DNA from 2 places in the Thermoflexus hugenholtzii genome. Region 1 is predicted to be linked to the other one. Evidence: riboswitches for the same ligand, from Rfam matches in the RefSeq annotation. Region 1 holds a riboswitch; the other holds the start of a gene.
What was found. Region 1 has a riboswitch for S-adenosylmethionine ahead of KNN16_RS14610 (methionine adenosyltransferase). Riboswitches for the same ligand answer to the same signal wherever they lie in the genome.

Region 2: linked by a shared signal. The riboswitch ahead of KNN16_RS03285 (PLP-dependent aspartate aminotransferase family protein) and the one ahead of KNN16_RS14610 (methionine adenosyltransferase) in region 1 are both predicted to bind S-adenosylmethionine.

What each region holds. Positions count from the first base shown of each region.
Region 1 is NZ_CP076326.1:3,218,513-3,222,695, forward strand. It holds gene KNN16_RS14595 (isoaspartyl peptidase/L-asparaginase family protein) at 1-375, shown strand, start outside; gene KNN16_RS14600 (hypothetical protein) at 389-805, opposite strand; gene KNN16_RS14605 (TlyA family RNA methyltransferase) at 902-1,699, shown strand; SAM riboswitch class I at 1,974-2,127, shown strand; gene KNN16_RS14610 (methionine adenosyltransferase) at 2,340-3,530, shown strand; gene KNN16_RS14615 (glycosyltransferase family 39 protein) at 3,644-4,183, shown strand, end outside.
Region 2 is NZ_CP076326.1:705,113-709,295, reverse strand. It holds gene KNN16_RS03290 (hypothetical protein) at 1-1,256, opposite strand, end outside; SAM riboswitch class I at 1,513-1,657, shown strand; gene KNN16_RS03285 (PLP-dependent aspartate aminotransferase family protein) at 1,798-3,027, shown strand; gene KNN16_RS03280 (YfhO family protein) at 3,161-4,183, shown strand, end outside.

The DNA.
Region 1 (4,183 bases):
GGCCGCCTCGCCGCCGCGGTCTCCACCGGCGGCATGTCGAACAAATGGCCGGGCCGGGTGGGGGATTCGGCCCTCATCGGCTGCGGCGCTTACGCCGACGATCACAGCGGAGCGGCGGTGGCCACCGGGTGGGGGGAGACCCTGATGCGGGTGGTGATCGCCAAAACGGCCTGCGACTTCATGGCCCTGGGGCTCTCCGCCTCGGGCGCCGTGACCGCCGCCATCCGCCTGCTGGAGGAGCGGGTGAATGGGCGGGGCGGGCTGATCGCCATCGACCGGGAGGGCCGCATCGGCATCGCCCACAACACGCCTCATATGAGCTGGGCGTGGACCGACGGACGTGTTCTGGAGGCCGGGATCCGCGCGCCGGAGTGAGTGCGGGGCTTGGTCACCGGCGAGTCCGGAGCCGCTCGAGCTCGAGGCTGAGCCGCAGGGCGACCCCGCTGAGGACCCCGGTGAGGTGCGCGGCCAGGTAGGGGGAGATGTCCAGCTCCCGCCCCAGGATCCGGGTTTGATAGAAATAGGGGACCCAGGCCAGCACGCCCAGATAGATCAGAACCCGGCTGAGCCAGCGCCGCCGCCAACCATGCCGCGCCTCGCCGGAACGTCCTTCCATTGCCGCCGCCCGGGCCCGCAGCCGCCACCCGCCCAGCACGCCCGCGAGATGCGCCGCCAGGAAGGGGAGGATCGGCCAGTCCTCCCCCGCTGCGGTCGCTGTGAGGAAGGGAACCCAGACCAGCACGCCCAGGAGGATCAGCCCGTTGCCCAGCCACCGCCATCCCTCCGGGCGGAGAGGGAAACCCATGAAACCTCCGCCATAGAAGAGATTTCTGCGCTTTCATGTTGCCCGGAGAAGTTGTGGGGGGCAAGACGCGCGGATCCGGTTTAGGGGAAGAGGGCGATGGGTCGGGTTCGTCTGGATCTTCTGCTGGTGGAGCGAGGGCTGGCGGAGAGCCGGGAGCGGGCGCAGCGCCTGATCCGCGCCGGCCGGGTCCGGGTGGGGGATCGGGTGGTGGACAAGCCCGGGGCCCTGGTGCCGCCGGACGCGCCGGTGCGGATCATCGAGCCTTTCCCTTACGTGAGCCGCGGCGGCCTGAAGCTGGCCGCCGCCCTGGCCCGCTTCCCGGTCCCCGTGCGGGGGGCGGTGTGCGCCGATGTGGGCGCTTCCACGGGGGGCTTCACCGATTGCCTGCTCCAGCACGGGGCCGTTCGGGTCTACGCCATCGATGTGGGCTACGGCCTGCTGGACATGCGGCTGCGCCAGGATCCGCGGGTGATCGTGATGGAACGGACCAACGCCCGTTATCTCACGGAACTGCCGGAGCCCGTGCATCTGGTGACCATGGATGTCTCCTTCATCTCGGTCCGGCTGATCCTTCCCAATGCTCATCGCTGGCTGGTCCCGGAGGGCCACGCCATCGTGCTGGTCAAGCCTCAGTTTGAGGCCGGGCGCGCTGAGGTCAAACGGGGCGTGGTGCGCGACCGCGCGGTCCACGAACGGGTGTTGCGGACGCTGATCGAGTGGAGCCGGGCGCATGGCTGGTGGCCCCGGGGGCTGATCCCCTCGCCGCTGCTGGGGCCGGCGGGCAACGTGGAGTTCCTCCTCTGGCTGCAGAAGGGAGAGGGGCCGACGGATGTCGAAAGCCTTCTCCGCGAGGCTTTCGCCGAACTGGAGGCCCATCCCCCAACCCGGGAGTAGTGGCGGCATCCATCGTGCGGACACCGGAAAGCCCCGGGGCGGCTCCTGGCGCCGGAGGATGGGTTCCGGATATGTATGCCGGCCGGTGAAGGTGACCCGCCGGGTCGTCCTCACCCGATTCGCTCGGAAAGCCCGGCATGGCGGGATGGCGGGAAGAATCCTGGGGTTCGGACGGTTGACATTTCCTTTTACTGTGGTAAGATAAACGCAAAAGGGATGATGGCGTCGTGGAAAGCGACGACGCCTCATCCCGGGACAACTGAATAGAGCGTGGCACTCATCGAGAGAGGCGGAGGGACCCGGCCCGACGAAGCCTCGGCAACCTCCCGTGGAGCATCAGGGCCGACCGGGGAGCACGCCGCCCCCCGGCGGAGCGCTCCCGGGGATGGTGCCAAATCCGGCAGACGGTTCGGTCTGGGAGATGAGGTGGCCCGCAGCGGCGATGTGCCTCTTCTTCCCAGAAGAGGCTTTTGTTTTGCCCCGCCCCTCCTCCCGGCGGGGTGTTTTTATGTTCACACCCCGTCGGGGGAAGCGGGGGCCGTGCGGTGCGGCGAGCGGCGAACAGGCGGAGGAAGGCCCCTCGGGCACCTTCCTCCGTGGGATCCAGGCACCCTGAACCCGTTATGAAAGGAGGACCCGGATGCGGAACATCGTGGTTTCCGAAGCCGGCGGCCCTTACATCGAGGACCTTCCGGTGGAGATCGTGGAGCGGAAGGGCATCGGGCACCCGGACAGCCTGTGCGATGGGATTGCCGAGCGCATCAGCCGGGAATACACCCGCTGGTGCGAGGAGCACCTGGGCGGCGCGTTGCACCACAACTTTGACAAGGTCCAGCTGGTCGCCGGAGAGGTCTCGGTGCGCTTCGGCGGCGGAGAGCTGCTGAAACCCATCCGCATCCAGATCGCCGGCCGGGGCACCCCCTACTACAACGGCCAGGCGATCCCGATGGAGACCATCGCCATCGAGGCCGCCCGGGCCTATCTGCGGGAGACCATGCGCTACCTGGATCCGGTGAAGCATGTGATCATCGACTGCTTCGCCGGGCGCGGCGCCAGCGAGCTGATCGACATCGTCCATCAGGTGACCGCCAACGACACCAGTTTCGGCGTCGCCCACTGGCCCCGCAGCGGCCTGGAGGAGGCGGTCTACCAGGCCGCCCAGTATCTCAACTACGAGCTGATCAACCAGTTCCCCATCGGCGAGGACGTCAAGGTCATGGGGCTGCGCCAGGGGAACCAGGTCATCCTGACCGTGGCCGTCCCCTTCATCGCCACCCGGGTGCACGATGCGGCGGAGTATGAAGAAGCCAAGCGGGGGGTGCAGGAGGCGCTGCAGCGCTTCGTCTCCAGCCTCCCCGCCCTGGAGGGACGAACGGTCCGGGTTGACGTCAACACCGCCGATCACGCCAAGCGGGGGGATTTCTACCTGACCCTGACCGGGACCAGCGCCGAGATGGGCGACGATGGCGCCGTCGGCCGGGGGAACCGCATCACCGGCCTGATCACCCCCTTCCGCTCCTCCAGCCTGGAGGCCGCCGCGGGCAAGAACCCCATCTCCCACGTCGGGAAGGTCTACAACGTGCTGGCCCTGGAGATCGCCCGGGACATCGTCGCCCGTCTGCCGGAGATCCGGGAAGCCACCGTGTATCTGCTCTCCCAGATCGGCAAGCCGCTGGATCAGCCGCTGATCGCCAACGCCGCCGTCCGGGTCCGCTCCGGCCCGCTCACCCCGGGGATCCAGGAGGCCGTGCGGGCGATCGTGGATGAACACCTCTCCAACATCCACCAGGTCCGCCGTAAGATCATCGCCGGCGAGGTCTCCCTGTTCTGAGCCTTCGTGCTCGGAGAACGGGCGCCTTCAAGGGCTGAGCGGGCGCACCGATGCCCCGCTCAGCCCTTTGGAGGAATCCTCCGCGCGATTCCTGGCTGTGTGGAGCTTGCGGGATGCCCCGACGAACCCGGATGCGATGGCTGGCAGCGGTCGCCCTGCTCTGGCTCGCCGCTCTGCTCCGCTGGCTGGACCTGCCTCACATCCCCTATGGGCTCTGGTATGACGAAGCGTATTACGGGCTGGATGCGCTGCGGGTGCTGCAGGGGGAGGTGCGGATCTTTTTCCCGGAGAACAACGGCCGCGAGCCCCTGTTCGTCTATCTGGTGGCCGGCGCCATCGCCATCCTGGGGCCCACCCCTTACGCGCTGCGGCTCACCGCCAGCATGATCGGCCTGCTCGCGGTGGCCGCGACCTTCCGGATGGCGTGGACGATCTCCCGGCGCTGGGAGGTGGGCGCCCTGAGCGGGGCGCTGATGGCTTTTCTGCTCTGGCCCCTGAACCTCAGCCGGGTGGGGTTCCGGGCCGGCCTGTTCCCCATGGCCGCCGCCCTCACCCTTTGGGCCTTCACCCGCGCCGCCCGCAGCGGCCGGGAGCGGGATTGGGCGCGGGCGGGATGGATCTGGGGACTGGGGTTCTACACTTACCTGGCCGCC
Region 2 (4,183 bases), 800 kb from region 1:
TGGCCCTCCTCCGCCCGAACCACCCGCACCCAGTCGCGCCGGCTGCGGCCTCGCAATGCCACCCGGATCACACCGGGCTCTGGGGAGCGTCGGAAGGCCACCAGGCAACCCGGCTGGACCTGATAGGCCTCATACCATTCCTTGAGGCCGAAAACGTATTTCCGCTCCCGAACCACCCATCCGGGCCAGCGTCGGCCGCTGACCGGATCCTCAAACTCAAAACGGATGCGATGGGTTCGGCCCAGGGGGAAGACCTGGCCGGTGCGCCGGGTGAGAGGGGCCGTTCCACTCCGCAGATGGGGATACGAAGCGACCCAGATCACCTCATCGGCCTCCCCCAGGCCCGGCCGGATCTCTTCCGGATCGCTGAGCTCGTCATCGATCTCCGCCGCGATGCGGCGCAGGGCCTCATCGAGGCGCGCGCGGTCCCCCCCATAGGGTCGACCCTGCAGGCGGGGCGGCGTCTCCTGCACCTCCGGGGGTTCCATCCGCCGCAGGAACCACAGGAACTGACCTGCTGGGCCCACCTCATCGAAGCGAGGATCCCGGTAGAGGGCCGCGTTCAGGGAGAAGACCCGCAGGGGCAGGGGAACATCCGCCGGGAGCTCCAGATGCGGCAGGAGCTCCTCCGGCGAGAGAGGCCCTCCGTTGTGGACATCGAGGACCGCCTCCACCAGATTCAGGTGGCCCTCATGGAGCTCCACCAGCAAGGCCCGAGGGAACCAGTGATCCCCTACCCGGACGAAATCCGGGCTGGCCTCCAGCCGCGCCCGCAGCTGCTCCCGGATGCGCTGCCCCCACCGGTCCCAGATCTCCTCCGGGCGCAGCTCCTTCTCATCAGGTCCCCGCCACCCGTCCAGATCGTTGAGGCGATGTGGAAGCGGATACTCCGCCGCGAACTCCCGAACGGTCCCGTCCTCTTCAAAGCGCACCTGGATCACCTTGAAGGGGCCGATCTCGGGGTTATGGCCCTCGCGGATCCCCACTACCGTTCCCACTGCGAAACCCATGTGTGGGAAGAAGAGGCGTTCCCCCACCTCATAGCGATCCCGGGGGCGGAAGGGACGGGTGCCGGCGAGGGCGGCACGCCGGCGCTCCTCAATCTCCTGCAGGCGCTGCCGGATCAGGATGCGAGCCAGCTCCTCATCGGTGCGGGGAAGCGGATCCTCCAGGAAGCGGTTCAGCAACGCCTCCAGATCCGCTTCCGTGATCTCCATGTGCTCCCAATCCATCGGGCCGGGCCATGCCATCGCCACCGCTTGCTCCTCACAGATCCGCCTTGAAGCCTGCGATGCGGCGCTCCTCCAGGGACGAGGACCCGTGATCTTCAAGTCGAAGCGCCGAGATCCTACAAGATTATAGCGAGGCCGAACGGGAGCAGCAACCACATGGGCTTCTATGCGCCGCGGCTTCCTCTCCGGAGCCCGGAGGGCGATGAGGCCAGAGGGACGAGATTTGCATCCGCGAAGGGTCCTCGCTATAATCATTCCAAACAACCGAATATAGGTGCCGCTCTTATCCAGAGTGGGTGGAGGGACCCGGCCCGATGAAGCCCCGGCAACCTGCCCGCCGTAGCGGGCGGCCGACCGGCGAACGGCCGCGCGGGTAAGGTGCCAAGTCCGGCAGAAGCGTTCGCCGCGCTTCTGGGAGATAAGGGTGGCCTGACGCGAGGCCCCTTTTCCCAGAAGGGGCCTTTTTGTTATCCCTACAGGCCTCGCCTTGCTCCTCCCATCCGTCTCAGAGGTGGTCGAAGGATCGCATCATCTTCTTCCGCAACGGATAAAGGAGGTGCCGGCGATGGAACTGCAGACGGAAACCGGATGCGCCACCTCGCTGGAGATCCGCGGCCCATCCACGCGGGCGGTGCATGGCGGCGCGGAGCGCCATAACCCCTACCACGCGGTGGTCCCGCCCATCGTCCAGACCGCCACCTACGCGTTCCGGGACACGGCGGACCTGATCGCCTTCCAGGAGGCCCGGCAGTGGGGCGCGGCCGGCGGCCGCGTGGATTACGGGCGCTACGGGAACCCCACCGTCGCCGCCCTGGAGGCCCGGGTGGCTGCCCTGGAAGGGGCGGAGGCCGCGGCAGCCTTCTCCTCCGGCATGGCCGCGGTCACCGCCATCCTCTTCGCCTCCCTGCGCAGCGGAGCCCACCTGATCGTCACGGAAGACGCCTACCGGCGCACCCGCCAGTTCGTGCTCCAGTTCTTGCGCCGCTTCGGCGTGGAGGCCACGGTGGTGCCCATCGGGGATTTCGAAGCCCTCGAGGCCGCGATCCGGCCCAACACCCGGCTCATCTTCACGGAGACCCCGACCAACCCGTATCTGCGGGTGATGGACCTGGAGCGGCTGGCGGAGATCGCCCGTCGGCGCCGCATCCGCACGGTGGTGGACGCCACCTTCGCCACCCCCATCAACCTGCGCCCTCTGGATTACGGGATCGACCTCGTGATCCACAGCGCCACCAAGTATCTCTCCGGCCACAACGATGTGATGGCCGGGGTGGTGGCAGGATCCGCCGACCTGATCGCCGGGCTGCGGGAGATGCAGGCGATGATCGGGGGCATCCTGGATCCCCACGCGGCTTATCTGGTCCTGCGGGGCCTAAAGACCCTGGCCCTGCGGGTGCACCGGCAGAACGAGAACGGCATGCGGGTGGCCGAGTTCCTCAGCGCCCATCCCCGCATCCGCCGGGTCTGGTATCCGGGGCTGCCCTCCCATCCGGATCACGCCGTCGCCCGCCGCCTGATGCGTGGGTTCGGGGGGGTGGTCACCTTCGAAGTCGCTGCGGATCGCGAGGGCACCTCCCGCTTCATCGACGCCCTGCGCATCCCGTATATCGCGCCCAGCCTGGGCGGGGTGGAGAGCCTGATCGAACAGCCCGCCCTGATGTCCTACTATGAGATGGACCCCGAGGAGCGGTCCGCCATCGGCATCACGGACAACCTGGTCCGTCTCTCGCTGGGCATCGAGGACCCGGACGATTTGCTGGCCGACCTGGAACAGGCCCTGGCCCGCCTTCCTTAGCGGGCCCTCGACCGGGGAAGCGCGCGAGGGCATAGGCCGCGTGGATCCTCGTCCCGCGCGGCAGCCGGATGCCGATCCCCTGGATCCCATGTGAGGAAGAGCCTCCAAGCCGCCGGATGTGGCAAGAGCCTTGATGATCATCGCCGATGAAACGTCCACGCTCGCCCGCTGGAGGGGAATCCTCCGGGCCGTCCGCCGGGACGGGATGCCGGCGCTGTTCCTGATCGGCGCGACGGCCCTCTTCTTCTGGCCCCTCTGGATCGCCGGATACCGCTTCCCCAAGGGAGGCGGCGATCTGTGGGGGCAACTGTATCCGGTCTGGTCCTTCGTGGCCGAAGAGCTGGGACGCGGCGTCCTTCCGCTGTGGAACCCCCGAATGCTGGGAGGGGACCCCATCTTCTCTGAGGGGCAATATGGTTTGTTCAACCCCCTCAACTGGCCCCTCTTCATGGCTTCCCCGATCCCACCGGGATGGGTGCTGCTGCGCGGTGCCTTCAGCCTGTGGCTGGCCGGAGTCGGGATGTATGTGTATCTGCGTCGTTCGCCGATCTGGAGGCTGGGACGCTCCGCAGCCCTCACCGGCGCCCTCGCTTATATGTTCTCGGACCCATTTGTGGTCCACCTGGGCCACCCTCAGTTCAACGACGCAATGGCCTGGCTCCCGTGGGCACTGGCCGGTGTGGACCAAGCCGCGCGGCGAACCCGCAGGATCCCCCTCGGTGCCCTCCCCATCGCCCTGCTCCTCCTTTCCGGGCACGGTCAGGCGGCGCTGTATGGGATGCTCACTGTAGGGCTTTACGCTCTCGGACAGGCGGCAGCGGGTGGATGGCCTCGGGGCTTCTACCGAATCGGACGGCTGGCCTTAGCCGGGCTGCTGGGCATCGCCCTGGCTGCCCCCTCCCTCCTCCCCGGTCTGGAGCGGCTCCCCCTGACGGATCGAGCCGGCGTTCCCCTTGAACAACGGCGGGGGTATGAATTCCCACCCGCGATGCTCATCGATCTCCTCAGCCCGCTCTTCCACGGGCGGGGAGCTGACCAGTTCTGGCTTCCGGCAAATCGAGTGGAGAGCGGCTACGTGGGATCGGTGACCCTGTATCTGGCCCTGCTGGGGCTGTTGGGGACCTTGCGGTTTCGTCGGACGTGGGCGCTGATCGGC